3 regions of the Thioalkalivibrio sp. ALMg13-2 genome follow, and region 1 is predicted to be linked to each of the others. Evidence: predicted binding sites of a transcription regulator. Region 1 holds the regulator's gene; each other region holds the start of a gene.
The links. The regulator FliA, encoded in region 1, starts transcription of late flagellar genes. The targets are predictions, from matches to a motif close to GCTAAAGTTNNNNNNNNNNCNGCCGATA.
Positions count from the first base shown of each region.

Region 2: the regulator FliA is predicted to act here: its motif matches at 4,504-4,531, upstream of F618_RS0103035 (methyl-accepting chemotaxis protein).
Region 3: the regulator FliA is predicted to act here: its motif matches at 2,932-2,959, upstream of F618_RS0105455 (putative motility protein).

Region 1 is NZ_KB906103.1:52,401-60,042, reverse strand. It holds gene motD (flagellar motor protein MotD) at 1-50, opposite strand, end outside; gene F618_RS0104065 (flagellar motor protein) at 58-801, opposite strand; gene F618_RS0104060 (chemotaxis response regulator protein-glutamate methylesterase) at 803-1,918, opposite strand; gene F618_RS0104055 (chemotaxis protein CheA) at 1,921-3,960, opposite strand; gene F618_RS0104050 (protein phosphatase CheZ) at 4,005-4,781, opposite strand; gene cheY (chemotaxis response regulator CheY) at 4,877-5,257, opposite strand; gene F618_RS0104040 (RNA polymerase sigma factor FliA) at 5,299-6,066, opposite strand; gene F618_RS0104035 (MinD/ParA family protein) at 6,063-6,887, opposite strand; partial or broken gene flhF (flagellar biosynthesis protein FlhF) at 7,056-7,642, opposite strand, start outside.
Region 2 is NZ_KB906102.1:74,624-82,265, reverse strand. It holds gene pyk (pyruvate kinase) at 1-1,158, shown strand, start outside; gene F618_RS0103055 (hypothetical protein) at 1,245-2,174, opposite strand; gene F618_RS0103050 (rhodanese-like domain-containing protein) at 2,340-2,759, opposite strand; gene F618_RS0103045 (alternative oxidase) at 2,996-3,625, shown strand; gene F618_RS0103040 (hypothetical protein) at 3,707-4,327, shown strand; gene F618_RS0103035 (methyl-accepting chemotaxis protein) at 4,592-6,226, shown strand; gene F618_RS0103030 (DsrE family protein) at 6,574-7,008, shown strand; gene F618_RS0103025 (hypothetical protein) at 7,181-7,450, shown strand; gene F618_RS0103020 (class I SAM-dependent methyltransferase) at 7,489-7,642, opposite strand, start outside.
Region 3 is NZ_KB906104.1:172,337-179,978, forward strand. It holds gene F618_RS0105440 (zinc-binding alcohol dehydrogenase) at 1-636, opposite strand, end outside; gene F618_RS0105445 (CDP-alcohol phosphatidyltransferase family protein) at 773-1,552, shown strand; gene F618_RS0105450 (YceI family protein) at 1,545-2,183, shown strand; gene F618_RS0105455 (putative motility protein) at 2,654-2,866, opposite strand; gene F618_RS0105460 (class I SAM-dependent methyltransferase) at 3,101-3,730, opposite strand; gene F618_RS0105465 (uracil-xanthine permease family protein) at 4,069-5,805, shown strand; gene folE (GTP cyclohydrolase I FolE) at 5,834-6,487, opposite strand; gene F618_RS0105475 (DUF3429 domain-containing protein) at 6,512-7,318, opposite strand; gene F618_RS0105480 (NAD(P)/FAD-dependent oxidoreductase) at 7,441-7,642, shown strand, end outside.

The DNA.
Region 1 (7,642 bases):
GCCCACGCCTCGTGATTCTGGTGTTCTTCCGCCCGTTTGCGTCGCGCCATGGTGACCTCACTCGTGGATGAAGCCACTCAGTTTGCTTTCGATGTTCCGCGGGTTTTCCCCTTCTGCAATGGCGATCAGGCCTTCCATCAGCATTTGCTGGTGTTGCGAGCGGTTCTGAATAATCGACTTCAACTTGTTGGCCACCGGCAGGAACAGCAGGTTGGCCGAGGCAATGCCGTAGATCGTGGCGACAAACGCCGCCGCGATGCCTGCCCCGAGCTTGCTCGGATCCGCGAGGTTCTGCATCACCGCCATCAGCCCCATCACTGCGCCGACAATCCCCAGGGTCGGGGCATAGATCCCCATGCTCTCGAAGATCTTCGCGCCCTGCAGGTCGAAGTGCTCGCGGTTGTCGAGGTCGGCCTCCATGATCTGGCGGATGGTCTGCGGCTCGCTGCCGTCCACCAGCAATTGCAGCCCTTTGCGGGCGAAGCCGTCGGTCTCCTCGTCGGCCAGCGTCTCCAGGCCTAGCAGGCCTTCCTTGCGCGCCACGTGGGACCACTCGACGATCTGCTCGACCGTCGCGCGATTGTCGACCTTCGGCGGTTTGAAGGCCCACGGCAAGATGCGCATACCGTGCATGAAGACCGCCATCCGTGCCTGCACCAGGGTGGCCCCCAAGGTCCCCAGGACCACAATCAGGAAGGCCGCCGCATTCCACAGCGCACCCAGGCCACTGCCCTTGGCAATACTGCCGCCGAGCACCGCCACTAGCCCCAGGGTTATCCCGATGAGGCTCAGGATATCCATGTCAGCAGAACCCCTTCACCAGTGCGGGCCCAACTTCGGGCAGCGGGTACACATGATCGGTCAGGCCGGCCTCGGCCACTGCCGCCGGCATCCCGTACACCACGCAGGTCGCCGCATCCTGCGACCACACCTGGGCGCCCGCGCCTTTCAGCGCCCGCGTGCCTTCGCGACCATCGGCACCCATGCCGGTCAGGATCACCGCGAGCACCTGTCCGCGCAGCGCATCCACGGCGGAACCGAAAGCCGCATCCACGCTCGGTTTGTAGATGGTCCCCAGAGGGCTCTCCGCGATCCGCACATGCGTCTGGCTGCCGCGTTCCAGCGTCGTCTGCATCCCGCCCGGGGCCAGCAGCGCCACGCCCGGTTTCAACACGTCACCGTCCTTCGCCTGACGCACCTCGATATTGCACATGGCATTCAGGCGCTCGGCGAAGGCCGGGGTAAAACTGGCGGGCATGTGCTGCACCAGCAGGATCGGCAGCGGGAAATTCGCCGGCAGTGGCTTCAGCACCTCCTGCAGTGCCACTGGACCGCCGGTGGAGGTGCCAATAAGAACCGCGCGCAACTGCCGCAGCGGCGTCGGCGGCCGGGTACTGGCCAGCGGCGGAGCCGGCTTGCGCGCGTCGGCCGCAGCCTGACGGTCCGTCTCTTCGCGCCGCGCGGACGGCCGCGCCTCCCGGGCGGGCGTAGTCGTGCCCGGCGCACTGACGGAGCGCGCCCGGCTGCGTGACAGTGAACGCACGCGACGCCGAAGCAGCATGCGCGCGCTGTCTTCGTCCCCCGCCATGTCGCTGAAGCGCTTGGGAAGAAAGTCCACCGCCCCCGCCTCCAGCGCATCCAGGGTCGCCTGGGCTCCCTCGGTCGTGAGACTGGAGAACATCAGGATCGGAAGCGGGCGCTCGGCCATGATCTTGCGCACCGCGGTGATGCCGTCCATCACCGGCATCTCGATATCCATGGTCACGACATCGGGATCGAGCTCCCGGACCTTGGCGATCGCCTGCTCGCCATTTTCGGCCGAACCCACGACCTCGATGCCGGAATCGGAGTCCAGGATCTCGGTGATACGCCGACGAAAGAAGCCCGAGTCGTCGACAACCAGAACCTTGATCGGCATCCTCAGCCCTCGCTCGAGCGCGACGCGCGGCGCGGTCGACCGGACATTTGCAGTTGCCGCATCAGGATGGTCACCAGGTCGGAGACGTCGAGGATCAGGGCGATGCCGCCATCTCCGGTGATCGTCGCTCCCGCCAGGCCCTTTACGCCTTGCAGATTCTGGCCCAGCGGCTTGATGACCACCTCTTCCTGCCCCACGAGATCATCCACCACCAGCCCGACCTTGCGGTCGGCCGTATGGACCACGACCACGTGGGCATCCTTGCGCGGCTCGGGCTCGTGCCCCGGCTTCAGCCAGCGCTTGAGGTAATGGATAGGCAGGGCGTGCTTGCGCACCATGATGACTTCCTGATCATCCACGTAATTCGTCTTGGTCAGATCCAGGTCCAGGATCTCGGAGACCGAGGCCAGCGGGATCGCAAAACGGCGGCCGTCCAGAATCACCATCAGGGCGGGCAGGATCGCCAGGGTCAGGGGCAGCTTCACCCGCAGCGTGGTCCCCACGCCGATCTCGGAATCGATCTCGATGGTGCCGTTGAGCTGCGAGATCTTGGTCTTGACCACGTCCATGCCGACCCCGCGGCCGGAGACGTCCGAGATCTCGGTCTTGGTGGAGAATCCGGCCATGAAGATCACGTTGAAGGCCTCGCGATCGGTCATGCGTTCGGCCATCGCGGACTCCATCAGCCCCTTCTCCACCACCTTGCGCCGCAGGGCCTGTGGATCCATGCCACCGCCGTCGTCCTTGATCAGCAGCGCAATGTGATCGCCCTCCTGGGCCGCCCCGAGCACTACCGTACCCTTGCGCGGCTTGCCCGCCGCCTCGCGCACATCGGGCGTCTCGATGCCATGGTCCACAGCATTACGCACCAGATGCACCAGCGGATCGGACAGCGCCTCGACCAGATTCTTGTCGAGGTCGGTTTCCTCACCGAAGATCTCCAGTTCGATCTCCTTGCCGAGGTTCCGCGACAGATCCCGGATCACGCGCGGGAAGCGGTTGAAGACCTTCTTCACCGGTTGCATCCGGGTCTTCATCACCGAACTCTGCAGGTCGGAGGTCACCAGCGCCAGGGAGCTGATCGCCTTGCCCAGTTCGTCGTCGACATGCTGCGAACGCAGCATGCTCAAGCGATTTCGCACCAGTACCAGCTCGCCCACCAGGTTCATGATCTCGTCCAGGCGCTCGGTATCCACGCGCACGGAGGTCTCGCCCTGCGGCGCCGAGCGCCCACCGGCGGCCGCCGGTTCCGGCGTTACCGCTTTTTCCGGCTCTGCCGCCGCTGCGGCGGGTTCGACCGGCATCGGTTCCGCAGGGTCGCCCGCAGCAGGCCCGGGCGTCGCCGGACCTCCGCCCTTGGCCTGCAACTCGTCCAGCAAATTCTCGAACTCGTCGTCGCTGATCAGGTCGCCGCTCGCGGGATCCTGGCCGCCACCCGGGCCTTCGCCGGCCCCGGAGCCGCCCGGCGCGGCCGCATCCACGGGCGCCGGGGCACCGTCGCCATGCAGCGTATCCAGCAGGGCCTCGAACTCGTCGTCCGTGATCTCCTCCCCACCGCCCACCATGGCGTCACCGGCGGCCGAGGCCGGGGCCACCGGCTCGGGAGCCGGTTCAGGCGCTGGCGGCGCCGCGGCGGTATCCCCGGCGACGTCTTCGTTCTTCGCCATGCGCCGCAGGTCCTCGACCACGTCGGCCTCGGCCGGGGTCGGATCCACTCCGGAGCGTAGATCCCCGAACATGACGTTCAGGGAGTCCAGCACGCGGAGCATGGTGTCCATCAGATGGCTGTCGGCACGGCGTTCGCCGTTGCGCAGCAAATTGAAAACATCCTCGGCGTGGTGACACACCGTCACCAGCGCATCCAGGCTCAAAAACCCGGCGCCACCCTTGATGGTATGGAAGCTTCGAAATACCGCATTCAACAGATCCCGGTCGTCCGGGTTCTGCTCCAGGTCGATGAGTTGCTCGTTGAGCCCCTCCAGCAGTTCCCCGGCCTCGATCAGGAAGTCCTGAAGGATTTCGTCATTGGGGTCGATGGCCATTCAGTCTCTCCGGTCCCGTGGCGCCAGTCGTATGAGGTGCACTGCTAGAAGCCCAGGCTTGATAGCAGATCGTCCACCTCGTCCTGTCCTTGAACGACATCCGCGCTGGAATCTTGAGTCTTGGGCACACTGGGACCGCGCCCCTTGCGGTCCGCCTCGCGGTCTTCTTCGCCACGATCCAGGGACGCCTCGGCCGCTTCCACCTGCTCCATGCGCCCGCTAGAGAGCCGGATCAGGGTGACGAGGTTCTCTTCGAGATCGGTCACCAACTGGATCACCCGGCGAATCACCTGGCCGGTAATGTCCTGATAACTTTGTGCCATCAGCACCTCGGAGAGCAGACGCCGCAACTCCTCGGCGTCCTCCCCCGCCTGCCCGAAGAAGCTATCCAGCTCACGCGCGAAATCGCGGAATTCGTCCACCGAGAGCTGCCGGTTGCGAAAGCGCGTCCATTTGGCGGTCAAGTCGGCCGCCTGCTGGCTGAACGACTCGGCGATCGGCAGGCTCGACTCAATGGCGCCCATCGTGGCGTGCGCGGCCTGCTCCGTCATGGTGACCACGTAGTTCAGGCGTTCCTTCGCATCCGGGATCTCCGCCTGGGTCAGCTCTACCAGACGCGAGTCGCCACGGAAACTCTGCAAGGCCTCGTGGAGGTCGCGCGTCAGCTTGCCCAGTTCATCGAAGAGCTCGCGGTCGTAAGGGCGCGCAAGATCCTGCACCAGCGCGCGCGCCGCCACGTCGTCGCCCGCCTCGAGCGTCTGCACCAGTTGCCGGGCCAGCTCGAGCTGGCCGTCGCGTGGGGGGTGTTCCTGTTCAGTCATGAGGAGCCTCTTGCTGGTACGGCGCTGAAGGAGCCGGAGTCCGTCCACCCGCGCAAGCGAGATGGACGGACTCCGTATTCACCACCGGGCGATCCTTAGCCCTGTGCTTCAATACGTTCGAAGATCTTGTCGATCTTTTCCTTCAGCGTTTCGGCGGTAAACGGCTTGACCACATAACCGTTCACACCCGCCTCCGCAGCCTCCACGATCTGGTCGCGCTTGGCCTCGGCCGTCACCATCAGCACCGGCATCGACTTCAGGTTGGCGTCCGCCCGGACGGCCTTCAGCAGGTCGATGCCCGGCATGTTGGGCATGTTCCAGTCGGTAATCAGGAAGTCGAAATCACCATTTTGCAGCATCGGCAGCGCGGTGCTGCCGTCGTCGGCTTCCTGCGTATTATTGAAGCCAAGATCGCGCAAGAGGTTCTTGATAATGCGCCGCATCGTGGAAAAGTCGTCCACGATGAGAATTTTCATTCCCTTGTCCACACGTCACTCCGGGATTCGTAAGGTGAGTTTTAGAATAACTGCAAAGCCGAGCCGTCTTCGAGCCACGACCCCATGCGCGCACGCAGCCGAATGACCGCCTGGCTGCGAATCTGGCTCACGCGTGACTCGGTCACGCCCAGAACAGCTCCGATCTCGCGCAGATTCAGTTCTTCGGTGTAATACAGCGACAGCACCAGGCGTTCGCGTTCAGGCAGGTCCCCCAGGGCCTCGGCCAACTCCTCGCGAAACTCGCCAGCCTCAAGGCTACGCGACGGAGAGACTTCCTGCCCCTCAATCACGCGATCGGCCCCGTCATCCCCGCCGCCGAGATCGTCCAGTGCAAACAGATGGGCTCCGGCGTGGTCCTTGAGCATGTCGTAATAATCATCAATGGGCACATCCAGCTCGGCCGCCACCTCGCTCCCACGCGCCGCACGCCCCTCGCGGGCCTCGACGCTCTGAATCGCGGCGGCAATGCGCCGGCTGTTGCGATGCACCGAGCGCGGCGTCCAGTCGCTGCGACGCAGCTCGTCGATCATCGCACCGCGGATGCGGATTCCGGCGTAGGTGGCAAAGGTCGCCCCCTGCCCACCCTCGAACTGCCGCGCCGCCTCCAGCAGACCGATCATGCCGGCCTGGATCAGGTCATCGACCTGGACCGAGGCCGGCAGGCGGGCCATCAGGTGGTGCGCAATGCGGTGCACCAGTTCGACGTGATCGGCAATCAACTTCTCGTGTCCACCGGTCGCGGTGGACGTCGCCTGGTAGCCGGAAAGTCGATTACGCGTCGTCATCATGCGCTCTGCAGCATTCGTTCCACGAAGAACCCGACGCCCCCGTGGTCACCCCCACCTACTGGCCAGCGGTCCACCGTCCGCGCCAGTTCGGCAAACGCCTTGCCGGCCGGACTGCCGGGATACTGCTGAACCACCGGCGCCCTTTTCTGCACGGACTTGCGCAGATGCTCGTCCATGGGGATATAGCCGGCCAGGTCCAGAACCACCTCCGGCAGGTAATTGCCACAGACGGTATTGAGTTTCTGCATCAGCCGCTCCGCACCCTCGCGGCCACTGACCATGTTGGTGACCATGCGGAAACGCCGCAGCCCATGATCGCGGTGCAGCACCTTGATCAGGGCATAGGCATCGGTAATCGAAGCCGGCTCGTCGCAGACCACTACCAGGGTCTCCTGTACCGCCCGGCAGAACGAAGTCACCGACTCCTGCAGGCCCGCAGCGGTATCCACGATCAGGACATCCAGCGGTTTGCGGTAGGCACTGAAGGCATGGATCAGGCCCGCGTGCTCGGCCGGCGTGAGGTTCGCCATCGCCGCGATACCCGAGGCCGACGGGACCACCTTCACCCCGTCCGGCCCCTGGACCAGGACATCGTCCAGGCTGTCCACCGTGCCGGTCACCAGGTCATGCAGGGTGCGCTCCGGGCGCATCCCGAGCAACAGGTCCACGTTGGCCAGGCCCAGATCCGCATCGAACAGCATCACCTCGCGGCCCAACCGGGCCAGGCCGACCGCCAGATTGACCGAGACGTTGGTCTTGCCCACCCCGCCCTTGCCCGAGGCGACCGCAATGACCTTTAACGGCTTGTTAGTGCGTGGCATAGCGCCCCTTTCCAACCGGCTGAATCAGTTCCAGTGTTGCCGGCTCGGCCCCTTGCGCCGGGCGCAGAGGCGAGCGCGAGCGTCGCGGCGGTTCCATTTCCGCAAGCCGCTCGGCGGCCCAGGTCTCGCGTGCATTGCCAGCCGCCCGCGCGCCCTCCGCGTCGTCGTCCAGCGCCATGCGGGTCAGATACCCCGTATCGACCCGGTGAAAATCCTCGGCGATGCGCTGGCCATCGCTCACGAACCCAAGTCCCAGGTGCTGATCCAGCAGTACCGACAGGACCTCGCCCAGCTGTTCCGCCTCGTCCAGCTTGGTCAGCACCAACGCCGAAGGATCCGCCTTGCGAAATGCCTCCAGTACCCGCCGCAACGTACTGCCCTGAGTCGTGGCCGACACGACCAACCAGCTCTCGGCGCGGATATCCGGCGGCAGATGCGCGAACAGCGACTCCTCTTCCACCGCGCGCGGCGCCTGCCCGGCGGTATCCACCAGGATCAGGTGGCCATCGTCCACGCGCCGCGCCAACTCGCGCAGTTCGCGCGCATTCTGCAGCACGCGCACCGAGATCCCCGCCATCTGAGCGAAGGCTTGCAACTGCCGTGTTGCACCGATGCGCTGGCTATCCAGGGTCACCAGCGTAACCGAATCCGGTCCCATCCGACGGATCTGGCGCAGCGCGATCCGCGCCAGCGTGGTGGTCTTTCCGACCCCGGTCGGCCCCACCATCGCCAGCAACCCACCCTCGTCCAGGATC
Region 2 (7,642 bases), on a different contig from region 1:
GGCGATGCCTCGCGGGTCAGCGTGTCGTTCGCGGGCCTGCCGGAGGCGGTGCAGCCGGGCGATGCCCTGTTCCTGAACGATGGCTTCATCGAGCTGGAGGTGGTGACGGTCGAGCGCAGCGAAGTGATCTGCCGCGTGCATACCGGCGGCGAACTGCGCTCGCGCAAGGGCCTGAATCTGCCGGGCATCGATCTCGGCATCCGCGCCTTCACCACGGAAGACCACCAATGGCTGCGGTTTGCAGCGGAACACGGCGTGGATGCGGTCAGCCAGAGCTTCGTAGTCGACGGCGACGACATCCTTGCGGTGCGCAAGGCGGCAGAAGCACTGGACTACGCCCCCTTCATCATCGCCAAGATCGAGCGCGCCGCCGCGCTGGAGCAGCTCGACAGCATCCTCGAAGCCGCCGACGGCATCATGGTGGCACGCGGGGATCTCGGAGTGGAGATTCCGATCGCGCGCATTGCCCTCGCCCAGCGGCGCATCACCCGACGCGCCAACCAGCACAACCGCCCGGTGATCACCGCCACCCAGATGCTGGAGTCCATGGTCGCCTCGCGCCGCCCTACCCGCGCCGAGGCCACCGACGTCGCCAACGCCATCCTCGGCGGCACCGACTGCGTGATGCTTTCCGCCGAGTCGGCGATGGGGCTTTACCCGGTGGAGGCCGTGGCGATGCTGGCGGCCATTGCCCGCTCCATCGAACCGGAACGCGACGGCGGCATCGGCGCCGACGGCCCGGACGACCCTGACGAGGCAGGTCTTGACCGAGCCGTCGACCTCATCGCGCGCAGCGTACTGCACACCGCGCAGCGGCGCCTGCCACGGGTCACCCTGGCGCCTACGGCCAGTGGCGCCACCGCCCGGCGCATCGCGCGACTGCGCCTGCCCTGCTGGATCGCCGCCTTCACCCCGAACCCGGCCACCGCCCAGGGCCTGCAGTTTTCCTACGGTGTCCACCCCGTGGATGTCGCCGAGGACCGCGCCGACTGGAACGACTTCGCGCGCCAGTGGCTCACCGAGCACGGCATCGACGACGGCCTCGCCCTCCTCGTCCAGGGCCCCTCGGGGCCCCATCCGACCGGCAACCACCGCCTGGAGCTGCTCGAACTCGACCGCCCCCGCCAGCATTACGCCGACGCACCGGAGCACCCCTGACCCACACCCCCGTGCGGCCGACGACGGAAGAACACGACACCCGCCTCCTGGTCGAGCTGCAAGGTCAGGGAGATTCGGATAGCCCGTCAATCCAGGGGCAGGATGCGCCGGCGGGGCGGTGGGGCATCCTGCAGCCTCTGCTGGTTCGCGTACTCGCGTTGCTTCTGCTCGAGGTAGGTCTCGCGGTCCAGCTCGCGTAGCTGGCGCGGGTATTCGTCGGTCAGGTCGAACCAGCGTTCCAGGCGGGCCAAAAGGAGCTCCTGAGCCGGCCGGTCGCGGACGTCGAGCCAGGCCTGCAGTGCAAGATAGAAACGCATGACGGTGCGCTCGATCATGCCTTCCAGGCCGCCGATGTATTGTGGCTCGCCGTTTTCGTAACCGACCACGGTGAAACCCACCCGCTCGCGCCCCCCGGTGGCGAGGTAGACGAGCGCGGCCAGCCGGGCAATCACCCCGAAGCGCAACGAATACTCGAGGTTGACGAGGGTCCCCGTGTCGTGCGGAACGACGTGGACGACGATGGAGTAATCCCGGGTTCCGTAGGGCCCACGATCGCCCTCCAGCTCGATCAGCAGCCAGTCCTCACCCATCTGGGCCGACCGCCTGACGAGCTCCACACGCTCTGCATACTCCGCCTGCTCGTAACGCGCACGGCCCACGTACAGGTGCAGCAAGGCGTCCGCCCCCTCGCGGTAGACGCAGCTCTTGATGTTGATGTGCAGGACGGTGATTTCGCACCACGCCGAAAGCGCTTCCAGCTCACTGGCCACCAACGCAAACGAATACGGCAGCCGGGCGTGCACCGCCCCCTCGACGACGCCGCCCTGCACAGTGGAGGTAACGGCAATCGGCTCGCCCAGCGGTGATTCGGCAATGGCGGCCAGCCAGTCTTCGGCGCCATCCGCATGCGCCAGTAGAGGACTTCCGACAAGCAGAGCCAACCCGACAAGCGCGACGATGTGCAGTCGGCAGCACCAGGATTGGTGGGCAAACGGAACGGCCGGCAGTCGCAGCATGGCAGCGCCCCTCCGTAGAATCACCCGGCCGGCGCCCATTGACGGTCATGACGGGGACGGCCCCGGGTCAGGGCCCGAAACGGTGACCATTGAGGCGAAATCGCCCCTACTCACCTCCTTAGATAGCCCATATCCGCGATCAACACTGGCGAACATGCCAATGGATCATGTGTCTCCCTTGCTGGTCCAGCCGCGGAAACCTTCCCGGACGGAAAGGCAGCGTGCATACCCGAGGTCCCGCAGGAGCTCTGCGGCACGCAGGCTGCGGCGGCCGCTGTTGCACAGGCACAGCAGGATCTGGTCCTGGGTGACGTGGTGGCGGTTGATCAGGGAGATGAAGTGCTGGAAATCCCGCTCGTCCGGCTCGTCCGCATCCAGCAGTTCCTGTTCCTCCTCGGACAGCTCGCGACCCAGCAACTGCTTCAGGCGGAACAGGGGCACAGGGACGGCACCTTCTACCGCGCCTTCCAGCTCCAGTTCGAAGGGCTGACGGATATCCAGCAACACGGCCAGGCCGATATCGACCAGTTCGCGCGCCGCGTTCACGCTGATCTCCAGCTGCGGCTTGCTCGTTTCGTTCGCCATGCGCTCTCCTTTGATGTTCGCCTCTCTCTGAGGCCGCCTTCTCGGCTCCCGGTTCCCCCGATTGCACCGCCCGATCCACAACCTCGACATTGGACATCAGAAACCCGGTCCGGGCTTCTGTCATGCCTGAGGTTTCACGCTCTGTGAAGCGGCCCCACGACATTTCAGACGGCGGGTTCTATGCTCCATGGATACCTGCCGCCTGAAACGGCGCACTGATCAGCGTTAGGGGCAGCATGCCGAACGACCACGATATCGACCTGAGCCGCCACCACGAACCCCGTGATTTCTCCGACCGCGTCGCACGGGGCTTTACCTCGCTGATGCGATTCTTCGCCGACACCTTCTTTGCCCGGCGCTACGGACACCGCGCCGTGGTCCTGGAGACGGTTGCGGGCGTCCCCGGCATGGTGGGCGCCACGCTGCAGCACCTGCGCTCGCTGCGGCGCATGGAGGATGACCACGGATGGATCCGCACGCTGATGGACGAGGCCGAGAACGAGCGCATGCACCTGCTCACCTTCATCGAGATCACCTCGCCCAACTGGCTGGAGCGCTTCCTGATCATCCTGGCGCAGGGCTTCTTCTACACGTTGTTCTTTATGATCTACATCCTCTCGTCGCGTACGGCGCACCGGATCGTAGGCTACTTCGAAGAGGAAGCGGTCGTCAGCTACACCGAGTACCTGGAGGAAGTGGAGTCCGGCGGGCTCGATAACGTCGCCGCGCCGGCACGCGCGATCCAGTACTGGAACCTTCCGGAAGATGCCCGCCTGTCCGACGTCATCCGCGCGGTACGCGCCGACGAGGCAGGCCACCGGGACGTCAACCACGGCTTCGCCGACCTGCTCGGCAAGAAGGACTGACCCAGGCGCTCTCCCGCGACCTGACGGGGCCGGTTTTCGGGCACTATCGTGTGGCCGTATGCGAACGACAGGGAGACGGCCGTGAACGACGAGACAACCGGCGGGACCGAGGGCGCACTCCCCCTGCAGCGGCTGGCGGGATGGGGGCTGCGCGGTATCGCGGTCCTGACGGGCCTGGGCGGGCTACTGACATCGGTGACGCTCTGGGCGCTGGCACAGGAAACGCCGCAGGTGCCCTGGCCGGTCGCATCCCTGGTGTTGCTGCAGGCCCTCTTTGCCGTTGCAGTGCTGGCCTGGGTCGTGCTCCTGTGGCGAAGGGCCCGCGCACTGGGCGCGCTGGAGACGCGGGACTATCCCGCCATCACCTGCGTTGTCGTCTGCACACGGCTGGTCGGCGAGCTGCTGGCGATTGCCTTCGTGCTGCTCGCGCTGGCGTTGTCGGTCATCTCCCTGACAGCGGTGGAGCCCTTTGCGGGCACCGCGGTGGCCGCGTTCGGCCTTGAAGCCGAGCTGGTGGAACCGGCGAGCTGGGGACTGGCCATCCTGACGGCGATCCTCTGGCCCCTCGCCGGGTTGTTCGCGGGCGGTTTGGTCCTGTTCGCGGCCTACCTGTTCGCCGATGCCATGACGGCCATGCTGGAGTATGTGCGCGACGTGCGGCGCATCCGCGAGACCCTGTCGTCCGGACCGTCCGCGAGATGAAGTAGAACGCGAGACCTTCGCGACCTTCGGGTTCAAACCTTGCCTTTTGCTTCGTCAGTCGGCCCCGCAGAAAACGCCGGTGAACCCCCGGCAAGTACGCCGCCAACCGCGCAGGCCCGACACCCGTTCGAACCGGCTGGCAGCGGACTCTAGCGGACGTCGCAACGGGTGATCCACCTCAAGGTTTGGCCGGCCAGGCCGTTTACAGTGGTCAAGGCCCGAGGTTGCGGGCTGCTCACAATACTGGCCACACAAGGACCGCCCATGAATTTCCGCTCGCTCTCTGTTCGATCCAAGCTGGTCATCACCATCGTGGTACCCGTGGCCGCGCTCCTGCTGTTGGCGGCCCTGGCCGCACGCGGCACAGCCAACATCGAAGAGGGCGTGCAGAACATCTATCACGACCGCGTCGTGCCCCTGCAGCAGCTGAAGACCATCGCCGACAACTATGCGGTGCTGGTCATCGACGCGGTCAACAAGGCGGACGCCGGACGGATGACGGCGGAAGAGGCACTCGCCGACGTCCGTGAGGCACGAGAGGAGATCGCCGAGATCTGGGATGCCTACCTGGCCACGACCCTGACGCCCCGTGAGCAGGAACTGGCTGATGGTGCCCGCGGGTTGTTCCGCGCAGCCAACGCCCACCTGGACCGTCTGGAGGGGGCTCTTGGCGGGATGTCCGGCGATGTCCAGGGCGAGCTCGACGCCTTCAACGGTCCCCTGTACGACACCATCGATCCGATCAGCGACCAGATTACCCAGCTGGTCGACCTGCAGATCGATGTTGCCGGGACCGAGGCCGAGCGGGTATCGGCGTTCTACACCCAGGTTCTGGTGCGCAGCGGCGCGCTGATGCTGGTGGTCTTGATCATCGTCGTGGTCACCGGGGTGTGGACGTATCGCTCGGTGGCACTCCCGATCTCGCGGATGCGCGCGACACTCACGGAGATCGCCGAGCACCATGACCTCTCGCGCCGGGTCGACGTTCGCTCCGACGACGAGATCGGCGCCACTGCAGGCGCCCTGAACAGTATGCTCGACCAATTCCAGGACTCGATCCGCGAGTTGCGCACCCTGACGGACCAGATGGCCTCTGCCGCGGAACAGCTGTCCGCCGTCAGTACCCAGACCAACGGGAACATCGACCAACAGCGCTCGCAGACCGAACAGGTCTCGACGGCGATGAACGAGATGGCCGCGACGGTGCAGGAGGTCGCGCGCAACGCCTCCGATGCCGCGTCCTCCAGCCAGGAAGCCGATCAGGAGTCCCGCGCGGGTGGCGAAGTGGTGCGCACGGTGGTCAGCGACATCGGACGTCTGTCGGGCGAAGTCGCGACCATCGAGGAATCCGTGCGCAACCTGGACGAGAAGGGGCAGCAGATTGGCTCGGTGCTCGACGTCATTCGCGGCATTGCCGAGCAGACCAACCTCCTGGCCCTGAATGCGGCCATCGAGGCCGCCCGCGCCGGCGAACAGGGACGCGGCTTCGCCGTGGTCGCCGACGAGGTACGTACCCTCGCCTCGCGCACGCAGGACTCCACGGCGGATATCCAGGCGATGATCGAGTCGCTGCAGGCGGGTACCCGCAACGCCGTCACCGCGATGGGCCGCGGCCGCGAAATGGCCGAGGCCACCAGCAACGACGCCGAACGCGCCGGCGAGGCGCTGGAATCCATCGTCCAGGCGGTCGGCCGAATCAGCGACATGACCACACAGATCGCCAGCGCGGCGGAAGAACAAAACGCGGTGGCCGAAGAGATCAACCGGAACATCTACGCCATCAATGACATCACCGGCGATACCGCCAACGGGGCCCGCCAGACGGCCACCGCCAGCCAGGAGGTCGCGGACATCGCCTCGCGCGTACGCGACCTGGCCTCCGCCTACCGCATTGGCTGACCCCCACGCTTATAGGGCACCGTGAGCTCGGCTTCGGGTCCAGGGTTGCGACTTGCCAGGCGGATCGCCACCGCCTTGCAAGAAAGTACCCGAAGAAGCGGATCCGTCAGGAGCAGCCGCGCGATCCGAGCTTGCGATGCGGAAAATGGGGGCTCGTCACAGGGCACCAGGAACTCCAGCCGCCGAACGCACTCCCAGATTTAAGTTGCCCGCGATGCCTCCACCCGACGAAGGTGGACCCATGCGGGGTGGCCCGGCAAACGCGATCTAGACGCATTCTTTTGCATTTAGTATCAGCATACGATTATATTCTGGCATTCCACTTTAAGAACCGATCAGGAGCTTCCATGCGAGCCATCAAGACTCTAGCCGCTTCCGCCCTTCTCGCCCTCGCCGGTGCCGGCACAGTTGCGCAGGCGGATGAGCCCTCCAAGCTGTTCGTCAGCGTCACCTCGGCCGACGACCACACCCAGTTCATGTCCATGGTGTTGGCCAACCAGAGCATGCGTCAGGGTCAGGAGATCCGCGTCCTGCTGTGCGGCCCCGCCGCTACGATGGCGACCGAAGATTTTGAGGGCGCCACCATGCAGCCGGCCGACCGGAACGCGCAGCAGCTGATGATGAACCTGCTCAACAACGGCGCCACCGTTGAGACCTGCGCCATCTTCCTGCCGAACACGGACTACACCGAGGCCGACCTGCTTGACGGCATCACCCCGGCCGACCCGGAAGAAGTCGGTGCCTATATGGCCGATCCGAACGTGCGCTTCTTCTCGAACTGATCGCCCGCTTTCGATGCTGACGGGGCCCTCTTCGGAGGGCCTTTTCCGTTTGGACGGCCGGATTCCATCGCAGGCGGGCCCGGGTACACTGTTTGTTGTCTGGCGGAGCCCAGGCTCCGAGCCCGTCACGCATGGGACCGGGCCGTTCCAAACGAACCCCAGGGGGCCACTTATGAGGCTTTGGTCGAAGTGGAAGAAAGGCGGGGCACTGCTGGCCGATGTCCTGCAACGCCAAGGGATCGACCCGAAGGCGGCCGCGGCACAGGAGAGCTTCAAGCAGATCCTGGACGCTGCGGAGACGGGAGCGGATGAGCGCCTCAAGCGCGAGGCGCAGGACAACGCCCTGTCGAGGGACGAACGCAACACCCGCTGGGAGGCACTGTTTTTCGAGGAGATCCGCTCCCGGGCCAAGGCCCATGCCGCGGAGGTCAAACGCCGCTGATCGCCGCGTCGGCACCGCTGAACGTGGAGCACTCGGGATCAGTCGTTCTTGCGGAACACGCACCAGTTGAACGACTGCTCGGTCTCGCCCGGGGTCACGTGGACCTCCCGCTGCGACTTCACCAGCGCGAAATCCGGGCCGAACGCGCCCTGCAGGGTCTCCGGGGAATGCCGTTGCACCGGCAGGCCGGAA
Region 3 (7,642 bases), on a different contig from region 1:
GAAGTCCGGATTCGCTTGCGCCGCGTCCGGGGTGCAAAGGCTCAACCCCAGCCGGGCCGCCACAGCCTCGCGCTGGGGGTTGGGGTCGATCAACGTCACCTCGGTGCCGGGGATCGCGCGCAGCAGCCAGGCCACCAGCAGCCCGACCACCCCCGCCCCGATCACGGCGATGCGATCCCCCGGACCGGGGTGCGCATCCCAGACTGCGTTGATCGCCGTCTCCATGTTGGCCGCCAGCACCGCGCGCTCCGCGGGCACCGTATCCGGGATCGGGACCACCGCGTCCGCGGGAACGACGTAGGCGCTCTGGTGCGGATACAGACAGAACACCCGCTGCCCGAGCAGCGCATCCCCTTCGCCCCCCGCCTCGACCGTTCCGACGCTGATGTATCCGTACTTGACCGGCCCGGGGAACTCGCCCGCCTGGAACGGCGCGCGCATTGCCTGATGCTGGCTCGCGGGGACCCGGCCATGAAAGACCAGCGACTCGGTCCCGCGACTGATCGCGGAAAACTGCGTGCGCACCCGCACCTCCCCCGACACCGGCTCCGCCAGTGCCTCCGGGCGCAGTTCGCCCGTGCCGGGACCGACGACCCAGAAGGCCTGTTCGGGAGCTGGCGTGTTCACCGGAGGCACTGCAAGGTCAGGGTGCAAGGCGGCGTCATCATCCGCGCAGTGTGGGCGAAGCGTATTCCACGCGGCAACTCCCGGCGCGCGGCGTGGTCGCAAGGCAAGGCCCCGGAGACCTCCAACGGAGGGCTACAATCCCCACATGGAATCATCCACCGCCAAACGTCGCTCCGCGGCACGGATACGGACCGGTCTCCGCGTCTGGGCGGCCGACGGGCTCGTCGCCGGCCTGCTGGGCCTGGTCGTCACGGCGGCGCTGATGCTGCACGCCGAACTGGGCCCACACGCAATCCTCGGCTTTGTCGTGCTCTGGTTCATGCTCGGCGCCCTGCTCGCCACCACCACCCCCCCGGACGGACTGGCCCGGGACGGGCGTGGCCCCGGCCCGGCCAACCGGGTCACGCTGCTGCGCGCCGCCCTGACCGCACCCCTGGGGGCCCTGGTATTCGTCCCCCCTGCCACGGGTGACCCATTGCTGGCCCTCTGGGTGATTGCGCTGGCGGGTCTGGCCCTGCTGCTGGACGGGCTCGACGGGGCCGTCGCGCGGCGCACCGACAGCGCCACCGCATTCGGGGCCCGCTTCGACATGGAACTGGACGCAGCGATGATCCTGGCTTTGTCCGTGCTCGCCTGGCAGATGACCGCAGTCGGCCCCTGGGTGATCCTGATCGGGCTGATGCGCTATGCCTTCGTGCTGGCCGCCCGCCCCTGGCCCTGGCTGGCCGGGGCGCTGCCACCCAGCCGCCGCCGCCAGACCGTCTGTGTGCTGCAGACCGTGGTGCTGCTTCTGGTGCTGATCCCCGGCCTGCCCGCCAGCGCCGCCATCACCATCGCCCTGGCCGGGCTACTGGCCCTCGGCCTGTCCTTTGCCGTGGATATCCACTGGCTGTACCGCCACCGACCGGAGGTGTGTCATGACTGACGCCCGCAACCACCGCTTTTCCAGCCGCCTGCGCTCCGCGCTCCTGACCTGCCTGCTGACCGCAACCTTCGCCCTGCCCGCTGCCGCCCTGGCCGATGCCGACCGCTGGGTCATCGACCCCGACCACTTCGCAGTCGGTTTCCTGGTCGATCACGCCGGCTACGCCAAGGTCATGGGCATGTTCCTGGAGGCCGAGGGCGAGTTCACCTTCGACCCGGACTCCGGCGAACTGGAGGGCGGCTTCTTCGTCATCAAGACCGACAGCGTGTTCACCAACCACGCCGAGCGCGACGACCACCTGCGCAACGAGGACTTCCTGCACGTCGAGGAATACCCGGAGATGCGCTTCACCGCCACGCGCTACCAGCCCACCGGCGACAACACCGGGCGCCTGAGCGGCGGCCTGGAGCTGCTGGGCGAGACCCGCACCATCCATCTCGACGTGACCATCAACAAGGTCGGGCGCTACCCGTTCCCGCTGGGTGGCCTGTTCGGCCGCCCGTACGTGCTGGGGGCGTCGATGCGTGGCAGCTTTGATCGTTCCGATTTCGGCATGACCTACGGCCTGACCCGCGACATCGTTGGCGACGAGGTCGAACTGATGATCGAGTTCGAGGCGCAGCGGCAGTAACGGACGGCCGCCTGAATGGGTTCACCACGAAGCACTCAAAGAGACGAAGGAAACACCGGGGCGTGTACCCACAGAGGGCACCCAGGGCACGGAGCATGGCAGGCTCCCGGCCTGCCGCGCAGGGCGCGACGGCTCCGGACGGAAGACCACGTGACCGCGGGGTACGGGGGCATCCGGACGCAGCGGCTCCGACACCCGGGACCAAAACACTTCCGCGTCATCCCGGCCGTAGCGCAGCGCAGAGCCGGGATCTCCACACGCCGTTCTAGCCCCAACGTACGGGTCACTCATACCGTGGAGATCCCGGATAACCGCTGCGCGGTTTCCGGGATGACGATGCAGGAGGCGCCTGGAGACCCGGGCCCGCACGGGCCTTGAGCCTGGCTGACGCTCGTTGCCAATCAGGAAACGAAAAGGCCCCGGGCAGTAACGCGCCGGGGCCTTGCAGGGCGAAAGGACTGGGGGGGGCGTCAGGCGGTCGTGTTGATGTTGGTGCCCACGTTTGCCGGCAGACCCTGCGTGGCGGCCTGCATCTCGCCAATGTCGGGCAGCGCCTCCAGCATCGACTGAGCGGCCATCTCCTGCGACTCCATCGCCTTCTTCTGCAGGGCCACATCTTTCTGCATGGCCAGCTGCTGCTGGCTTTGCTGGGTGGCCATTGCGGCAATCGCGCTTGCGTCCATCCTGGTACTCCCGGAATCTGAATGTACAGGCCCGCCAGCGCTCAGGACGACGGACCTGTCCCAGGTGACGGCCGCATCCCGCAAGACTTGAGCCTCCATGCACGATTTTTTCGCACGCGGGAGGATTTTCAACGCACAACTGCACGAACGACGATCAGCACCGGAACTCTCGTTGCCGATGCTTCCCCTTCTTCGCGCCTGCGTGCCCTTCGTGGTGAACAAGGCCCTCGACCTTCAGTCAATCTTCCCGGCGTTGCGTCCGGCAGGATCTTCGGGCGCTCTGCAGACCCGCGCGGCAAAGCGCCGCATCACGCCACGGGCCACGCGATCCTCGGGTTCGATGCAGAACCCGGCCTGCTCCACCGCGGCCTCGGTATCGCGATTGGGATGGCAACCGCCGGTGACGCAGGTCCAGGCCGGCTGCACCCGGTCCTGGGCCCGTCCCAGCAGCGGGCGGGTGTGGCGCACATGCTCCAGCATGCGCAACGCGCCGCCGTCCGCCAGCACCCGGCGCACCTCGCCCAGGGCCCGCGGCGGGTCCTGGACGCTGCAGAAAACCAGGCCGGAGACCACGCTATCGAACACCCCATCCGCAAATGGCAGCGCCTCGGCCTTCGCCACCACCAGCGGGACCGCCGGCGCACGGCGTCGCGCCCTCCGCAGCGCGGCCAGGTCCGGATCCATGCCGATCACTTGCGTCGGATCCGCGTACAGCGGCAGATCGCGCCCGGTCCCGCACCCGACCTCCAGCACCCGGCCTTCGGCGCCCTCGACCAGGCGCCGTCGCCAGCGGCGCAGCCCCAGAAGATCGGCACCGGCCATCAGGCCGTCATACAGCCAGGGGATCTGTTCAAGACCGCGCATCGCGACTCCGTGGTGCCAGGGGGGGAGAAAATGTGACGCATGCCACATTCTTGCGGCGGGTGGCAGGAACCTGTTTCCACAGTCCCTGTCCACTTATACAAGATGCGGAAATCATCGGCTCGTGGCAACGGCAGCCGATGACCCGCCGTTCAGATCACAACCCTCCATCACACGGGTGTCTGAACGATCTTGGGCCCGGCCATTGCGCCGGGTCTTTTTTTGTCTGGTTGCCCGTCCCCAACGACTCGCGGGCAACGCCCAACCAAAACCTCCTGGGCTCCCGACACCACGTGGCTGTTATGATTGCGCGCTTTCGCCAACCGCGCCCAGGGGGCACCGTGGCCGAAGCTTCCCAGTCGAAGATCATCTATGAGGTGGACGATCACCCGCCTCCGGTCAAATGCACAATCAGTGCGCTGCAGAGCCTGTTGTTGGTCGCACCGGCCATCATCATCGCCCCCCTGATCCTGGCCCGCGCCATCGGTCTCGATCTGGCCGCGACCCAGTGGACCGTATTCGCCGCCCTCATCGGCAGCGCGCTTGCCACACTGATTCAGGTCCGCCGCGTCGGCCCGATCGGATCGGGCTACCTGATCTTCATGGGGACCTCGACCGCCTACCTGGCCGTGGGCATCGAGGCCGCCCTGGTCGGCGGCATGGCGCTGGTCGGCACCCTTGCAGTGCTGTCGGCCCCGGTACAGTTTCTGTTCGCGCGCTATCTCGGGCTATTCCGCCGCATCATCACGCCCACCGTCAGTGGGGTCGTGATCATGCTGGTGGTGCTCGGCGTAATCCCCACCACAGCCGACATGATGCAGGGTGAAGGAGACTACGAGGGGACCTGGCGGGCGCTGGTGGTGGCCCTGTTCACACTCGGGTTCACCATTCTCGTGGCGGTCTTCGGCGGACGCCTGCTGCGGCTGTGGGCGCCCATCATGGGACTGGGCTCCGGGATCGTGGTCGCGATGATCTTCGGCGTCACGGATTTCTCGGAGGTCACCGAGGCCGCCTGGTTCGGCCTGCCGCCGCTGGAATGGCCCGGCTTTTATTTCGAGTTCTCGCCCACCTGGTTCACGCTGCTTCTGACCTTCGCGATCGTGACCCTGGTCGGAGCGGTGGAGTCCATTGGCGATACCCAGGTCGCGCAGCGCAACTCCTACCGCACCCCGCGCAAGATCGACCACGACCGCGTGCGCGGCGGGCTGTATGCGGACGGCCTGGGCAACATGATCGCCGGCAGCCTGGGCACACTGCCCAACACGACCTATGGCATTGGCGTCTCCTCGATCGAGCTGACCGGCATGGCCGCCCGCCGGGTCGGCTACTACTTCGCCGCCTTTCTCGCGCTGATCGCGCTGATTCCCAAGCTCAACATGCTGATGATCTCGCTGCCAGGCCCCGTCTTCGGCGCGTTCCTGCTCATTTTGCTGGCCCTGTTGTTCGTCGCGGGGATCCGCCTGTGCGCCCAGGACGGCCTCAACTACCAGAGCGGGCTGATCATCGGTGTCGCCTTCTCGACGGGTTTCATCTTCCAGAACGAACTGTTTTTTCACCACCTGATCCCGGAGGCGCTGAGCCCGTTTCTGAATAACGGCGTCTCCACCGGCGGCACGGTGGCGGTGGCACTCAGCATGATCTTCAACCTGCGGCCCCGCCCGCATCGACGCGCGACCTTCGAGCCCGAGGCGGATTCCCTGCCACAGGTCCATGCCATGGCGCAGGAATTCGGCGAAAGCCTGAGCCTGCCGGAAAAGCAATCGGTCAAACTGCAGATCGCCCTGGAGGAGGTCTTCATGCATCTGTCCGAGCAGGCAGCCCGCGAGCCGGGACGCAGCCGGCCGGTCGATGTACGTCTGGAACGCGAAGGCGAGACGCTGGCGGTGGAAATGATCGATCGCACCGCCGCGGCCGAGGTCGACGAGGCCGCGCTGCGCGAGGCACGCCAGTGGACGGCCAGCGACGAACAATCGCTGCGCGAGCTGGGCCTTTACCTGCTGAACAGCCTGGCGCAGGACGTTCGCCACATGCGCATGGCCGGGGTCAACTACATCTCGTTCAGCATCCCGCTGCGCTGAACGCGCCCGCCTCCGCCCGGTCGGGGTTTCAGTCGCGGCTGCCGCGGATGAGGTTCAGGAACTCGCGCCGGGTTCGGCCGTCCTCGCGGAAGGCGCCCAGCATCACCGAGGTCGCCATCGAGGAGTGCTGCTTCTCCACCCCGCGCATGGTCATGCACATGTGCTTGGCATCCACCACCACGCCAACCCCCTTGGCCCCCGTCACCTGCATCAGCGCCTCGGCAATCTCGCGGGTCAGGCTCTCCTGGATCTGCAGCCGCGCGGCGAACATGTCCACGATGCGGGCAATCTTCGACAGGCCGATCACCTTGCCATCGGGCAGGTAGGCGACATGCACCTTGCCGATAATCGGCAGCAGGTGATGCTCGCACAGGGAGTACAGCTCGATATCGCGCAGCAGGACCATCTCGTCGTTATCGGACGAGAACAGCGCATCATTCACGATGGTGTCCAGATCCTGCTGGTAACCACGCGTCAGATACTGCATGGCCTTGGCCGCGCGCATCGGCGTGTCCCGCAGGCCCTCGCGTTGCGGATTCTCGCCGAGCCTGGCGAGAATCTCGCGGTAGTGCTCGGCGAGTTGTTCCGGGGCGGCCAGCGGCTGGCCCGAGGCAGGGGTGGCCGTCGGCTCGTCGGCCATGCGGGCATCTGCGTTCATCGATGGTTCCTTGTTCTCGTTCATTCTCGCGTTCTTCCTCTTTCCTGCTCAGGCCGCGATAGTGACCGCGAGGCCGGAGGCCAGAGCCAGCATCGCGCCCACGGTCAGCACCAGGCGCAGACCGAGATAACCACGGGGCAATGCCCGCCGCTGCAGGCTCAGCCGGTCCACCCACCACACCCCAAGAAACAGCACGGCCAGCGTCATCAAGGCCTGCGGCAGCGGCTGCAGCACCGCCAGCCAGGCCAGGACGGACGGCACCACCGCCCACACCGGCGCCGAGAGCGGACCCACCCGGTGCTGCCGATCCGCCAGATAGATGCCCCAGTGGACCGCCCCCAGGAACGACAGGATCACCGCACCATAGATCGCCAGGGCCTCCAGCGCGAAAACCTGCCATTCGGGCTGGGCCATCCAGGCCCCGATGCCGAAGAACGCGAAGGGTAGCAGCCCGGCGTACCCGAGCACCTGCAATGCAGGTGCCGGGGTATCCGGGCGCGCGCCCTCGCCGCGCGCCTGCAAGGCCCGGTGGCCCAGGTACTCGCGCAGTTCAGGGAGGCCGCCGATCACCCCTTCGCGCGTCACAAACAGCGGCAGCACCGCGGCGCCGGTGGCCTGTTGCAACGCATGGAACTGCTCGCGGTTGTGGGCCGAGCCCATGCCCCACTCCAGCCGCTGCCAGCGCCCCGGTGCCGTCGCCTTCAGAAGCGCCTCGGCATCCCGGAAATCCGACAGCCCGGAGGTGATGCCCACGATCTCGTGGGTCATCAGTGCATCGCGCACCTCTGCCGGCCACTCGGGGGCGCCGGCTTGCGCCTGGTTATCTGTGTTCACGATCCGCGTCTCCCGCTGCACCTGTTTCGCGGTATACCGCCCTCCTATTGGAAGCCGGGGAACTTTTTACCGCCACCATTTACAAAGATTGTACAGTTATTGTATAAGATGTACATCGCCCTGCGGCCCGGAGATCCACCACCATGCAACGCTCGCGCATCGCCGTCATCGGCGGAGGCATCGCCGGCCTGTCCGCCGCCTGGATTCTGCAGACCCGGCACCAGGTCCAACTGTTCGAAGCGGAACCGGAGCTCGGCGGCCATGCCCATACGGTGGAGGTACCCGATCCGCAGGGCCACACGGCCATCGACACCGGCTTCGTGGTCTACAACGAGCGCAACTACC